Regions from separate parts of the Cupriavidus sp. P-10 genome, predicted to be linked through region 2. Evidence: riboswitches for the same ligand, from Rfam matches in the RefSeq annotation. Region 2 holds a riboswitch; the other holds the start of a gene.
What was found. A riboswitch is a leader RNA that binds a small molecule or an ion and turns the genes downstream of it on or off. The one in region 2 is predicted to bind glycine.
Positions count from the first base shown of each region.

Region 1: it holds a riboswitch for glycine, as region 2 does, so the genes downstream of both, gcvT (glycine cleavage system aminomethyltransferase GcvT) here and CTP10_RS18615 (D-amino acid dehydrogenase) in region 2, are expected to answer to the same signal.

Region 1 is NZ_AP025170.1:3,560,225-3,567,915, reverse strand. Features, by position in the region: gene CTP10_RS16510 (L-serine ammonia-lyase) at 1-383, opposite strand, end outside; gene gcvP (aminomethyl-transferring glycine dehydrogenase) at 527-3,457, opposite strand; gene gcvH (glycine cleavage system protein GcvH) at 3,531-3,911, opposite strand; gene gcvT (glycine cleavage system aminomethyltransferase GcvT) at 4,011-5,138, opposite strand; glycine riboswitch at 5,233-5,357, opposite strand; glycine riboswitch at 5,379-5,465, opposite strand; gene CTP10_RS16490 (glycine zipper 2TM domain-containing protein) at 5,580-5,807, opposite strand; gene CTP10_RS16485 (UvrD-helicase domain-containing protein) at 6,092-7,691, shown strand, end outside.
Region 2 is NZ_AP025171.1:316,856-324,546, reverse strand. Features, by position in the region: gene CTP10_RS18625 (sialidase family protein) at 1-1,228, opposite strand, end outside; gene CTP10_RS18620 (TonB-dependent receptor) at 1,234-3,519, opposite strand; glycine riboswitch at 3,773-3,874, shown strand; glycine riboswitch at 3,875-4,003, shown strand; gene CTP10_RS18615 (D-amino acid dehydrogenase) at 4,058-5,323, shown strand; gene CTP10_RS18610 (Zn-ribbon domain-containing OB-fold protein) at 5,545-5,943, opposite strand; gene CTP10_RS18605 (thiolase domain-containing protein) at 5,968-7,134, opposite strand; gene CTP10_RS18600 (MaoC family dehydratase) at 7,173-7,631, opposite strand.

The sequences.
Region 1 (7,691 bases), on a different replicon from region 2:
ATGCCGTTGGGATGCTCGGCCAGTGCCTCGCGCCGGTAGAAGGCGATGTGTTCCTTTTCCACGAACGGCACGATATGGCGGCCCAGCAGCGAAAGCTCGCGGCTCTTGCGCAACGCCGCGAGGCGTGTGTCGATGGAATCGGGATCGATGGTGTCGGGCGACTCGCCCATCAGGCCGAGCATCACGCCCTTGTCGGTGCCATGGCCCTTGCCAGTGGCGCCGAGCGAGCCATACAGCTCGACCCGTACGCTGGCCACCTGAGGCAGCAGGCCATCGCGCTCCAGCCCCTGCGCGAACATCAGGGCCGCGCGCATCGGGCCCACGGTATGCGAGCTCGACGGGCCGATGCCCACCTTGAACAGATCGAAGACGCTGACTGCCACGGAATGTCTCCAGCAATGGGGGTGGCCCTGCAGAGGCTCTTGTTAGGCGGTCGAAGTGGCGAAGGCGGGCGCCGCGCAGGCGGGCCCGCTGCCTTGAGCATAGTGCGTGGGCCACCGCGTCGGCGGCGGCCCTTCGGCGTGGCTTAGTCGACCACGTAGTCGCTGACCGGCACGCAGCTGCAGAACAGGTTGCGGTCGCCGTACACGTTGTCGGCACGGCCGACCGGCGGCCAGTACTTCTGCGTGCGCAGCGATGCCACCGGATAAGCGGCTTCCTCGCGCGTGTATTTGTGGGTCCACTCGTCGGCGGTCACCACCGCGGCGGTGTGCGGCGCGTGCTTGAGCGGGTTGTCCTCGCGGTCGAAAGTACCGTCGGCGACGCGGCCGATTTCCTGGCGGATCGCGATCATCGCATCGATAAAGCGGTCCAGCTCGTGCAGCGCCTCGCTCTCGGTCGGCTCGATCATCAGGGTGCCCGGCACCGGGAAGCTCATGGTCGGGGCGTGGAAGCCGTAGTCCATCAGGCGCTTGGCCACGTCTTCGTTGCTGATGCCGGTTTCCTTCTGCAGCGGGCGCACGTCCAGGATGCACTCGTGCGCGACCAGGTCGTGCTGGCCGGTGTACAGCACCGGGTAGTACGGCGCCAGGCGCTTGGCCACGTAGTTGGCCGCCAGGATCGCGTTCTCGGTGGCAGCGGTCAGGCCGGCCGAACCCATCATCGCGACATACATCCACGAGATCGGCAGGATGCTGGCCGAGCCGAATGGTGCCGCCGACACGCCGCCGATGCCGCGGTCGTCACGGCGATAACCGACGCTGTCCTGGTTGGGCAGGAAGTCCGCCAGGTGCGCGCCGACCGCAACGGGGCCCACGCCGGGGCCGCCGCCGCCGTGCGGGATGCAGAAGGTTTTGTGCAGGTTCAGGTGCGACACGTCGCCACCGAACTGGCCCGGGGCGGCGGTGCCGACCATCGCGTTCATGTTGGCGCCGTCGACATAGACCTGGCCGCCGTGCTGGTGCACGATCTCGCAGATCTGCTGCACGCCCTGCTCGAACACGCCGTGCGTGGACGGGTAGGTGATCATGATCGCAGCCAGGTTCTTGCTGTGCTGCCCGGCCTTTTTCGCCAGGTCTTCCAGGTCGACGTTGCCGTTCTCGTCGCAGGCCACCACGACCACCTTCATGCCGGCCATCTGCGCCGACGCCGGGTTGGTGCCGTGTGCCGACGATGGGATCAGGCAGATGTCGCGATGGCTTTCGCCACGGCTGGCGTGATACGCATGGATGATCAGCAGGCCCGCGTACTCGCCCTGCGAGCCGGCGTTGGGCTGCAGGCTGACCGCGGCGTAGCCGGTGGCAGCGCACAGCATGGCTTCGAGCTGGTCGATCATCTCGCGGTAGCCCACGGTCTGGTCCAGCGGCGCGAACGGGTGGATCTGGCTGAACTCGGGCCACGTCACCGGGATCATCTCGCTGGTGGCGTTCAGCTTCATCGTGCACGAGCCCAGCGGGATCATGGTGCGGTCCAGCGCCAGGTCCTTGTCGGCCAGCATGCGCAGGTAGCGCAGCATCTCGTGCTCGGCGTGGTGGGTGTTGAACACCGGGTGCGCCAGGTATTCGCTGGTGCGCGCCAGCTCGGCCGGGAAAGCGTCATTGGTGGCGGCTTCGAGCTTGTCGAAGTCGAGGCCCGCCGGCAGCGGCTTGCCTTGCGTGAAGATCTCCCACAGCGCTACCACGTCGGCGCGGGTGGCGGTCTCGTCCAGCGAGATGCCGACGCGCGTGGCGCCGGCATGGCGCAGGTTGATGCCGCGTGCGGTGGCGGCGGCGTGGATGGCTTCGGTGTTGAAGCCGGTTTCCAGCGTCAGCGTGTCGAAGAAGGTGGCGTTGGTGCGGGCGAAGCCGAGCTGCTCCAGGCCGGCGGCCAGCGTGGCGGCCAGGCGATGCACGCGCTGCGCGATGCGCTTCAGGCCTTGCGGGCCGTGGTACACGGCATACATCGACGCCATCACCGCCAGCAGCACCTGTGCGGTACAGATGTTGGAGGTGGCCTTCTCGCGGCGGATATGCTGTTCGCGCGTCTGCAGCGCCAGGCGATACGCCTTGTTGCCTTGCGCATCGACGGTCACGCCTACCAGGCGGCCCGGCATCGAGCGCTTGAACGCATCCTTCACCGCCATGTAGCCGGCATGCGGGCCGCCAAAGCCCAGCGGCACGCCGAAGCGCTGCGAGTTGCCCACGGCGACATCGGCACCCCATTCGCCCGGCGCCGCGATCAGCGTCAGCGCCAGCAGGTCGGCGGCAGCCACCACCAGGCCGCCGGCGGCGTGCACGGCGTCGGCGATGGCGCGGTAGTCAGCAATGTCGCCATTCACGCCCGGGTACTGCAGCAGCACGCCGAAGGCGCCCGCGGCAGCGGCGTCGGCGGCGGGGCCGACCTTCACTTCAATGCCCAGCGGCAGCGCGCGCGTGCGTACCACTTCCAGCGTCTGCGGCAGGACGTCGTCGGCGACAAAGAAGGTGTTGGAGTCGTGCTTGTTCACGCGCTGCAGCAGCGTCATCGCTTCCGCGGCGGCGGTGCCTTCGTCCAGCATCGACGCGTTGGCGATATCCAGGCCCGTCAGGTCGGTGACCATCTGCTGGAAGTTCAGCATGGCTTCCAGGCGGCCCTGCGAGATTTCCGGCTGGTAGGGCGTGTAGGCGGTATACCAGGCCGGGTTCTCGAAGATATTGCGCAGCACGACCGCGGGCGTGACGGTGTTGTAGTAGCCCTGCCCGATAAAGCTCTTCAGCACGCGGTTCTTGCGCGCCAGGCCGCGCAGCCTGGCCAGCGCGGCTTCTTCGTTCAGCGGCTCGGTGAACTCGCCCATCGGCATGCCGTCGCGGCGGCGGATGGCGGCGGGGATCACGGCGTCGATCAGCGCGGCGCGGCTGTCGTAGCCGAGCACCTTCAGCATGTGCTGCTGTTCGGCGGTATCGGGGCCGATATGGCGGGCGGCGAAGGCGTCGCGCGCCTCCAGTTCGGCCAGCGTGGGCCGGTTACCTTGGGCGGCGTTCATGGGAAGCGGGGCGTTCATTGGCAAGAACCTCGTGGGGAGCGCTGCGGCAGGTGGTCAGCCGTGCCGCGGCGCTGCAAATGCTGTGTGTCGATCAGGCGCCGACGCTGGCCTTGTACGCGTCGGCCGACATCAGGCCGTTGACGTCGTCGCTGTTGGCCGGCTTGAGCTTGAACAGCCAGGCGTCGAAGGCGTTGGCGTTGACGCTTTCCGGCGCGGCCGTGGCGGCCTCGTTCACGGCGATCACTTCGCCGGCCACCGGGGCATAGATGTCGGAAGCGGCCTTCACCGATTCGACCACTGCCAGCGCGTCGCCGGCACCGACCGACTTGCCCACTTCGGGCAGTTCCAGGAAGACGATGTCGCCCAATGCGTCCTGTGCGTGGTCGGTGATGCCGATGGTGAGCGTGCCGTCGGCTTCGACGCGCACCCACTCATGCGATTCGGTGTATTTGAGGTCGGCGGGGAAATTCATGAAGGTTCTCCGGATTCAGATCTGTTTCTTGTTGGGTGATGCCTGCCCGGCAACGCTGCCGGCAGGCGAGGGCGACCGTTGGGTGAGCGGGTGTTTCCCTTAGCTCACGAGTGCCTTGCCATTACGCACAAACGGCAGTTTAACCACAGTCGCGTTGAGTTTGCGGTCGCGGATCTCCACCTGCACCGTGTCGCCGACATTCACGCCTTGCGGCAGGCGTGCGAACGCGATCGATTGCGACAGTGAGGGGCTGAAGGTGCCGCTGGTGATTTCGCCGTCACCGGCGGGGGTGATGACCTTCTGGTGGGCGCGCAGCACGCCGCCTTTATCACGCAGGATGAGGCCAAGGAACTGCTGGCGAGAACCGGCGGCGGCCAGCGCCCCCTTGCCGGTGAAGTCGCGTTCGCTCTGCAGGTCCACAGTCCAGGCCAGGCCGGCGTCCAGCGGCGAGGTGCTGATGTCCATGTCCTGGCCGTACAGGTTCATGCCGGCTTCCAGGCGTAGCGTGTCGCGCGCGCCCAGGCCGGCCGGGCGCACGCCCGCGGCATTCAGCTTTTCCCACAGGCCGGCGACGCTTGCGGCCGGCACCACCAGCTCGAAACCGTCTTCGCCGGTGTAGCCGGTGCGCGCGACCATGACCTCGCCCAGGGCGGGATCCTGGACCACGACAGCGTTGAAGGGCTTGAGCGCATCGGAAGGTTGGGTCGACGGGAACGTGCTCCACACCTTGGCGCGGGCGTCAGGGCCCTGGACTGCGACGATCGCCAGCGGCTGCACGCCCGCGGGCGCGACGTCTTCACGACGCGGGGTGATGGTCACGCCGCTGCCGGTGGCGTCATTGCGCGCGCGGATCCAGTCGATATCGCCGACCGCGGTGCCGGCGTTGACCACCAGGCGGAAACGGTCCTCGGCAAAGAAATAGACGATCAGGTCATCGATGACACCGCCTTTCTCGTCCAGCATGCACGAGTACAGCGCCTTGCCGGGCGTCTGCAGCTTGTCGACGTTGTTGGCCAGCAGGCCGCGCAGGAAGGTGCGGGTATTGGGGCCGTTGAGATCGACCACGCACATATGCGACACGTCGAACATGCCGGCGTCGGTGCGCACGGCGTTGTGCTCTTCGATCTGGGAGCCGTAGTTGACCGGCATGTCCCAGCCGCCGAAGTCGACCATGCGGGCGCCGAGGGCGCGGTGGATGGCGTTGAGGGGCGTGGCCTGGAGCGTCATGGAATCCTCGGGGGCAATGTCGGGTTGCGAAAACAAAAAAGGGTCATCCGCCGCAACGATCGCCATGCCAATAGGCAAGCAATCCGCTGCGGCGGATGACCCCTCTGTCCTCGATACCTGAGAGATTACGAGGCGGATTCGTTGAACCCCATCCTCGCGCGCCCCTTCGGTGGGCACGCTCGCCACGAATGGCGGGTGCCGCTCTCCAGAGTGCGGCATGCATCGTGTGCATGTTGCATGCCGATCCGAACGGTCCGTGGTGCCTGAGAGTTTTCGGGTGATACCCCTTCGGCGGCGCAGTTCTGCGCGCTCTCCCGGTCGGATGCGCGCAATGTACGGGAGGCCCCGGCCTTTGTCAAACCAAGCCGGACGGCCGCCCGGCGGCTGTACCCGTTCCTGCGCCCCGCCGCCAGGGGCGTGAAGCCGGGTCTGGCGAGAGGCTTACTTTTTCTTGTCGTCGGTCACGACATTACCGATCACGCCGCCCACGGCCGCGCCGCCCAGCGTACCCAGTGCGCTGCCCTCGGTCAGGACGGCGCCGCCCACGGCGCCCGCACCCGCGCCGATGGCGGTGTTGCGTTGCTTCGGGGTCATGTCCGCGCAACCGGCGAATGCCGCGACCATCGCGCCGATCAGGGTCACTTTGGTCAATGTCTGCAGGGTTTTCATTGTTGGCTCCGAGTGATGGATATTGCATGTCCGGGACACGCCTGGACATAACAGTTAGAGCCTGGTGCACGTTCATTGGCTCCGGCCTTTACGAAGTGTTACGCCAGTGACACAACGAGGGCCGACGATGCGGCAGGCGCTGACTGACCGGCCAGGCCCAGCGTGTTAGCATCGAGAGCTTTGCCGCCGGGCACGTGTGCTGCCCATGGCGCGCGCCTCGTACGCCCCATTCCTTCGCCCCATTCATTCGCCCCATTCCGCTTCATTTCCCGAGCGCCTTTCACATGAGCCACGGCCTGAATTCCGCCCAATCCGAAGCCGTCCGCTACCTGGACGGCCCCTGCCTGGTGCTGGCCGGGGCGGGCTCCGGCAAGACCCGCGTCATCACGCAGAAGATCGCGCACCTGATCGAGGACAAAGGCTTCGAGCCGCGCCATATCGCCGCCGTCACCTTCACCAACAAGGCCGCCAAGGAGATGCAGGAGCGCATCGGCAAGCTGATGGAAGGCAAGACCACGCGCGAAGGCAAGCGCATCCCGCTCAAGCAGCTGACGGTCTGTACCTTCCACTCGCTGGGCGTGCAGATCCTGCGCATGGAGGCGGAGCACGTCGGCCTGAAGCCGCAGTTCTCGATCATGGATTCGGACGACTGCTTCGGCCTGATCCAGGAGCAGCTCGGCACCACCGACAAGAAGCTGATTCGCGGCGTGCAGAGCACGATATCGCTGTGGAAAAACGGCATGATCGATCCGGAGGCCGCCATCGCGCAGGCCGCCAATGCCGACGAGCACCAGGCCGCGCTGGTCTACCGCAACTACGTCGCCACGCTGCATGCCTACCAGGCGGTCGACTTCGACGACCTGATCCGCCTGCCCGCGGAACTGTTCGCGCGCAATGAAGCGGTACAGCTCAAGTGGCAGAACCGGCTGCGCTACTTCCTGGTCGACGAATACCAGGACACCAACGCCTGCCAGTACCAGTTGCTCAAGCTGCTGGCGGGCGGCTCGCACCTGCGCGCGCCGGCCTTTACCGCGGTGGGCGACGACGACCAGGCCATCTACGGCTGGCGCGGCGCCACGCTGGATAACCTGCGCGGGCTGCAGACAGATTTCCCCAACCTCAAGGTCATCAAGCTGGAGCAGAACTATCGCTCCACGGTGCGCATCCTCGAGGCGGCAAACGCGGTCATCGCCAACAATCCCAAGCTGTTCGACAAGAAGCTGTGGAGCGAGCACGGCATGGGCGACCCCATTGCCATCCACCCGATGAACGACGAGGAGCACGAGGCCGAGTCGGTGGTGTTCCGCCTGTCCGCGCACAAGTTCGAGCGCCGCGCGCAGTTCCGCGACTACGCCATCCTGTACCGCGGCAACCACCAGGCGAGGTTGTTCGAGCAGATCCTGCGCCGCGAGCGCATCCCCTATGTGCTGTCGGGCGGCCAGAGCTTCTTCGACAAGGCCGAGATCAAGGACATCTGCGCCTACCTGCGCCTGATCGCCAACCCCGACGACGATCCCGCCTTCATCCGCGCGATCACCACGCCGCGCCGCGGCGTTGGCAACACCACGCTGGAAGTGCTGGGCACGTTCGCCGGGCAGGCCAAGGTCTCGCTGTTCGAAGCGGCGATGATGGGCGGCATCGAAGGCAAGCTGCAGCCGCGCCAGCTGGAGCCGCTGCGGGTGTTCTGCGAATCGATGGTGCGGCTGGCCGACCGCGCGGCCAAGGACCCGGCCACCGAAGTGCTCGACGACATGATGGCCGGCATCCACTACGAGGCCTACCTGTACGACAGCTTCGACGAACGGCAGGCACAGTCGCGCTGGACCAATACCCTTGAATTCCTGGAGTGGCTCAAGCGCAAGGGCACCAAGCCCGAAGCGGCCG
Region 2 (7,691 bases):
GAAAGACCTGGAAGCCTTCGGCCTCGGTGCGCCAAAGCACGTAGGCGCGGCCACCGTGCTGAAGCAGGTGCGGCTGGTCCGAATCGCGTGCGGTGCCGGCGACTTGCCGCGTCTGCCAGGTCTTGCCGCCGTCCTGCGACAGCATCGCCGACAACCGCGTCTGCCGGCCGTCGAACGATTTCCATGCCACCACGATCTGCTGGTCGTCGAGCGCGACGATATCGGCATGCTGCGCGCGCGGGTCATCCAGCGGACGCTGCGCCTGCAGCTTGCCGTCCTTGAAGCGGCCGACCGATACCGTCGGCTTGCCTGCCTTCACGTTGAACCACACCATATGCAGCGTGCCGTCCGGCGTCACCGCGGCGCCCGGGCCCTGGTGCGGGCAGGCGTCGATGCGCCAGTCATCGAAGGTAGCGCGCTGCATCGGCGTGGGCGTGCCGTCGGCGCCCAGCAGCGCCACCGCGTGGTCGCGCGCGTTGGGCGGGAACACATGGCGCCACAGCGCCAGCATCTTGCCGTCCGGCGTCGGCGCCAGCGCGATGCGGCAGCATTCGCAAGACTGGTCGGCGATCTTGTAGTCGCCCTGGAAGCTCTTGCCCTGGTCGGCCGAGACCGCGTAGTAGATCGCGGCGCCGGCATAGGGCTGCTTGCGCGCCTCGGCGGCGACCACGTCGCGCTTGTCGATCCAGCTGACGAAGACGCGGCCGGCCGGGTCCACCGCGACCGCGTCGAAGCGGTGCGCGATCTGGTCGCGGTTGGCATGCACCGTCACTGGCGCGGCAAACGTCTTGCCGCCGTCGGTGGAGCGCGCGAAGCGGATAAAGCCGGTCCACGGCTTGGGCAGCGGCTGGGTCCAGGTGATATAGATCTCGCCGTCGCGCCCCGCTGCTACCTTGGGCCGGCTGTCATGGTCGGCCGCGACCGGCTCGGGCACGCTGTTGACGTGCTGCGCCGGCCCGAAGCTGCGGCCCCGGTCGGTCGACGCGCGCACCGCCACGTGCTGGCCGTCCTTGTAGGCGATCCACAGGCGGCCATCGCGATCGAAGGCGGCGCCGGTGCCAAGTTCGCTCATTGCCTTCGGCGCCGGGCTTTGCGCACCGTGGCCGGCGTGGCCGCCATGAGACTGCGCCATCGCGGCGAACGCCATGCAGGCGATCACGCCGGCGGCAAGGAATCGGAAGCTGCGGTGCAGGCGCTGCATGGGCAGGGTCGGGGTCGGGCTGGTCACGGCACTCAGAAGGAAAGCTTGGCCTCGGCGTAGAACGTCCGGCCCGGGTACGGGTGGTAGACGAAATAACGCTGGTCGGTCAGGTTGTCGATGCCAAGCCCGAGACGCACGTTCTTGGCGGGCTTGTACGTCACCTTGACGTCGAAGGTCAGGAAACTGCTGGTGCCGCCGAAGGTGTCGGGATTGACGTCGCTGTTGTCGAGCGTATTGTACTGCCGCCCCGAATAGGTCATTGCCAGCGTGCCCGCCCATGCCGGCGTGAAGCGGTAAGTGCCGACCAGGTTCGCGCGCCACTGCGGGATGCGATAGAAATACTTGCCCACCGATGCCGGGTTGTTGGCGTTCTCCAGCGTCTTGGAGTGGTTGTACGCGCCGCTGGCCGACAGGTCGAAGCCACTGAACAGCACGTCGCGCCCGTCGTAGGCCAGTTCGATGCCGCGCGTGCGCACGCGATCCACGTTCTGGAAGCTGGTGACCGTGGGGAACACCGTGGTGTTGGTCTGGCTGACCAGCGCATCGCGGATGTCGTCCTCGTACACCGACACGCGGAAGTACGAACGGTCGACCGTGCGCTCGAAGGTCAGGTCCTTCGAGAACGAGCGTTCCGGCTTCAGGTTGGGATCGTTGTTGATCAGCGAGGTGCCGGTGATACGGCCCTGGAACAGCTCGGCGACGGTCGGGTAGCGGTAGGCCTGGCCGAGCGACAGCCGGCCCAGCCAGTCCTGGCCGATGGCTTTTTCCAGCGCCAGCTTGGGCGACCAGTTGGACTCGCTGCGCACCGGGTATGCGACATTCACGCCCGGCTGGCTGCGGCTGCCGTCATAGGCGCGCCAGTGTTCCCAGCGCACGCCCGGGATCAGCTTCCAGTCCTCGGCGAAGTACCACGCGTCCTGCGCATACAGCGCCTGCGTCTCGGTCTTGCCGGCAAAGGCGTTGTTGAAGGCGGAGATGGTGCCTGCCTGCCAGTCCGAGGTGTTGTAGGTGGTGTTGCTGAGCCGGTAGTTGTCGTAGTGGTAGCCGAAGGTGACCCAGTGGCCGCCCTTGAGCTGCTGCGGGCGGTAGTCGGCCTTCAGGTCGAGCGTGCGCCAGCCGGTGCCGTCGCCATAGGTCACCGTGCCCGGGCCATTGCCCGCAGTACTGGCGGTGCGGCTGATGTCCTTGCTGACGTCGAACAATGACGCCACGCCGGAGAAGTTCCACCCGGTCTCGTTGCGCGTGCGCAGCGACAGGCCATACAGCCAGCGCGCGTCTTCGCCGTTGCTCGGCGCAAACGCGTTGGCGGGGATCACGTAGCGGAAGCCGCCGATATTGACCGGGCCGCTCGACACCACGTTGCCGTTGGCATCGCGCAGGTAGCTGGCGGTGGTGCTGGAGCGGTCCTGCTGCCAGTAGGCGGCAGTAAACTGCGCCTGCAACGTATTGGTGATGTCGTAGCCGAGCTTGACCTTGAGCTGGTCCTGCACGGTATGCGTGACGCCCTCGCTGTTGACGCCCATCACGGTGCGATCGGCGCCGGTCTGGTCCTGGTCGAAATAGGCGCCGGTGACCGGCTTGTCGGCCGAGCTGGCGCGCACGTTCGAACGCGCCGCGGTATAGAAGCTCAGCGGCTGGCTCTTGCTGTCCTGCCGATCGACGCTGACCAGCCACGAAAACGGTCCGACGCGGTCGCCTACGTAGGCGTTGGCGTGCACGCCGTTGAAATTGTCGTGCGTGCCATACAGGTTGAAGCGCTGCGTGAACAGCTGCACGCTGGCATCGCCTTCGAACTTCTCCGGCGTGCGCGTGCTGATCAGCACGGTCGCGCCCAGCGAGTTGCCGGGGTACAGCGCCGAATACGGGCCATACAGCACGTCTACGCGCTCGATCTCGGCGGCATTGACCAGCGACCAGCGCGGCGGGAAGGTGAAATCGGAGCCCAGCAGGTTGGACAGCAGCAGGCCGTCGGCATAGACCAGCCCGCGCGCCGACTGGCGCGAGCTGGTGCTGCGCACCGAGATGATCGAATTCATATCGCCGATGAAGCGCTTGCGCACGGCGAGGTTGGGCGCGTACTTGAGCGCGTCTTCGGTGTTGACGACGTTGAAGTCCGCCATGCGCGCGGCGCTGATGCCGTAGGCGGGCGATGGCGTATTGGGCGGCGTGGCGGGCGTTTCGCCGCGCTCGGTCCTGGCCGAGACCACGACTTCCTGCAACGGTTGCGGCGCGCTGACGGGTCCATCCGCCTGCGCGCCGGCGATGCCGGGGCCCATCAGCGCGGCCGAAGCGGCCAGCGCAATCCGATTTCTTGTCACTGAAATACCTTTTCTGTTCTTCTGGCTCGCCCGACCGGTGCGCCGTATCCGGCTCGTGGTACGGCGCACTTCCTCCGCGTAGCGAGTGCTGACATTCTAGGTGGCGGGATGGATTGCCGCAGTGCGACATAGCGCCGCGCCAGAACGGAAGTGACTCGACCGCCCATGCGGGGGCATCAAGTTCTATACGCGTTTACCCGCATACCCACATGCGGCCTTTGTCTCTAGATTTGCCCGGATTGGCGTTCGCGCCAACGTGATGCTGGGAGAGACTGATCCGGCGGCAGCCGCCGCGGACAGCGCCGAAGGAGCAACCGCCCCGGAAACTCTCAGGCAAAAGGACCGGTATCACGCGTCACAGCACTCTGAAGAATGCCGCCATCGTCAGCCGGCATACCGAAGGAGCAAGCGGCCCTCGCCACCGGTACTACCGGCACCCCGGTGACTGTCGTGAATCTCTCAGGTCAGGAACAGAGGGGGCGTCCGCTACGCATGTCGCGTACGGGCTCCAATCCCGACGTTTCTGGACTGCCAGATCATGAAGACAATCGCCGTCATCGGCGGTGGCATCACCGGTGTCACCACGGCCTACGCGCTCGCCCGGCGCGGATTCTCCGTCACCCTGTTCGAGCGGCACCGCTACGCCGCGATGGAAACCTCGTTCGCCAACGGCGGACAGCTGTCCGCCTCCAACGCCGAGGTCTGGACGCACTGGTCCACCATCATCAAGGGCCTGAAGTGGATGCTGCGCAGCGATGCGCCGCTGCTGGTGAACCCGCGCCCGAACTGGCACAAGCTGAGCTGGTTCGCCGGGTTCATTGCCTCGATCCCGCACTACCGACGCAACACCATCGAGACCGCGCGCCTGGCCATCGCGGCGCGCGAGCACCTGTTCGCGTGGGCGGCGCAGGAAGGCATCGACTTTGACCACAAGCGCGAAGGCATCCTGCATATCTACCGCGACAAGGCCGGTTTCGAGCATGCGGGCCGCGTCTCGGCGCTGCTGGCACAGGGCGGGCTGGAGCGCCGGGCGGTGACGCCGGCGGAAATGCGCGCGATCGAGCCGACGCTGGCCGGCACGTACTACGGCGGTTATTTCACCGAAAGCGATTCGACCGGCGATATCCACAAGTTCACCAGCGGCCTGGCCGCCGCCATCGAACGCATGGGCGTGCGCTGCCGCTACGGCGAGGACGTGCGCAATGTCACCACCGATGGCCGCAGCGCCCGCGTCACGGTTCAGGAAGGCGCGGAAAGCACCACCTCGACCTTCGATGGCGCGGTGATCTGCGCCGGTACCGTGAGCCGCGCGCTGGCCGCCGGGCTGGGCGACCGCGTCAACATCTATCCGGTCAAGGGCTATTCCATCACCGTCAACCTGGACGACGCCGCCAGCCGCGCCGCGGCGCCAACCGTCAGCCTGCTCGACGACGAGACCAAGCTGGTCACCAGCCGCCTCGGCGACGACCGCTTCCGCGTGGCCGGCACCGCTGAGTTCAACGGCTTCAACCGCGACATCCGCGCCGACCGCATCCGGCCGCTGGTGGAATGGGTGCAGCAGTGCTTCCCGGGCGTCAGCACGCGCAGCGTGGTGCCATGGGCGGGGCTGCGGCCGATGCTGCCCGACATGCTGCCGCGCGTGGGCCGCGGGCGGGCGCGCTGCATCTTCTACAACACCGGGCACGGGCACCTTGGCTGGACGTTGTCAGCGGTGACGGCGGATATGGTGGCCGGGGTGGTGGCGCAGGCGCTGCTTGAGCCGAAGATGCCGGGCGTGGGTTCGCTGGCAATTGCCAAGGCTTGAGATCGCGTGTTAAGCGCGTCGCTATTGCCAGCGCCGGCCCTCTCCCCCAGCCCCTCTCCCGCGAGCGGGAGAGGGGCCGGGAGAGGGAGAAAACCATCGCGGGCGAAGGCGTTCGAGCTTGCTACTACCCTCCGCATACGCTCCCCTCGCCTGCGGGAGAGGGGTGGGGGAGAGGGCGTAAGCCTTCACGGAGTGAAGCGCCACCGCCCGCCGTGAACTACTCAGGCCGGCGCAAACACCGGCACTGGCGCGCCGTCCACGCTGGGCGCGAACTTGACCTTCACCTTCTGCCCGATGCGGACCTCATCGAGATCGCAATCGACGATATGGGTCATCATGGTCACGCCCTCGTCGAGCTTCACATAGGCAATGCAGAACGGCTGCGGGCCAGCCTTGCGCGTGACGCTGTACGAGTAGATGGTGCCACGGCCGCTGGCGGTCTTCCAGACCGTATCGCCCATGCAGAACGGGCACAGCGTGCGCGGATACCAGTGCGTCTTGCCGCACGACTGGCAGTGCTTGACCAGCAGGCGGCCTTCGCGCGCGGCCTGCCAGAACTCGACGTTGTCGGGCTGTTCGTCCGGGGCCTTGTAGGCCATGGGAGTGTGTGGGGTCGTCATGTCAGTTGCTCCGGCGATCGTTCATTATTCGCGCTCGAGGATCAGGGTGGCGCTGCCGTGGCGCGAGCCCAGGTAGCCGCCGGTGCCTTGCGCCAGCGCCAGGTCGCAGTTCTTCACCTGCACCGCCGGATGCGCTTCGCCGCGCAACTGGCGCACCGCCTCGATCACCTTGGTGATGCCGCCGCGGTTGGCCGGGTGGTTGTTGCACAGGCCGCCGCCATCGGTATTGAACGGCAGCTTGCCGACGCCCGAGATCAGGTTGCCGTCGGCCACGAACTTGCCGCCCTCGCCCTTCTTGCAGAAGCCCAGGTCTTCCAGCTGCATCAGCACGGTGATGGTGAAGCTGTCGTAGATCGAGGCGTACTTGATGTCGGCCGGGGTCACGCCGGCTTCCGCGAATGCGGCCGCGCCGGAGAACTTCGCACCCGACCAGCTCAGGTCGACCTCGCCGCCCAGCTGGCCCTTGACGTATTCGCCGGCGCCGACGATCTTCACCTTCGGACGCTTGAGCGTCGCCGCGATCTCGGGCCGCGCCACGATCAGCGCGCCGCCGCCGTCCGACACCACGCAGCAGTCGAGCTTGTGCAGCGGGTCGGCGATCATCGGCGAGTTCAGCACGTCCTCCACCGTCACGACATCGCGCAGCATCGCATGCGGGTTGTACTGCGCGTGGTGCGACGCCGCCACCTTGACCCATGCCAGTTGCTCGGGCGTGGTGCCGTACTCGTACATATGGCGCATCGCGACCATCGCGTACAAGTTGACGGTGACGGGATTGAACGGCGCCTCGAACGGCGCGTCCGGCAGGTTGGCGCCCCAGTTGCGCGCCTGCGTGCCGGTCGAGCCTTCCGAGCGCGGCCGGCCGGCCAGCGTGATCAGCGCCACATTGCATTTGCCGGCTGCAATGGCCTGCGCCGCGTGCGAGACATGCACCAGGTAAGCAGAACCACCGGTGTCGGTGGAATCCACATGGCGCACCTTCAGGCCGAGGTAGTCGATCATGTTGGTGGCGCCCAGCCCCGGCGCATCGCCGGCGCAGAAATAGCCGTCCACGTCCGACAGCGACAGGCCGGCATCGGCCAGCGCGCCGCGCGCGGATTCCGCGTGCAGCTGCGCCACCGACTTGTCCGGCGCCTTGCGGGTCGGGTGCTCGTAGGCCCCGACGATATATGCCTTGCCTTTGATGCTCATGGGAGTCTCGTCTTGCTTGGGATTGATATTGGGTAAATTCAGAAGCGCATCTGCACCAGCCAGATCGCCACCATGGCCGGCCGCTCGCTGCCTTCGACCTGCATCTCTACTTTCCAGTGACAGCGCACTTCGCCGGGGCGGACATCGTCGAGCTGCTGCAGCGTGAACGCGCCGCGCACGCGCGCGCCGGCCGGCACCGGGCCGGTGAAGCGCAGCCGGTCGAAGCCATAGTTCAGCGCCAGCTTGCGGCCCGGGAAGGCAAAGCACTGCCCGAACGCCGCCGACACCATCGACAGGATCAGGAAGGCGTGCGCAACCGTGCAGCCGTACGGCGAATCCGCCGCGGCGCGCTCGGGGTCCACGTAGATCCACTGCCGGTCATGGGTCAGCTCGGCAAAGGTATCGATGGCGCCCTGCCCGATGGGGAAATACTCGCTCACCACGGCCGGCGCGGCGCAAAGCGCACGCAGGTCGTCGAGCGATGCAATGCTGTGCATGAGGCTCCTGTCGGTCCGGGTCTCGCTGGATGCGATCGGCGCGATCGACCCAAGCGGGCG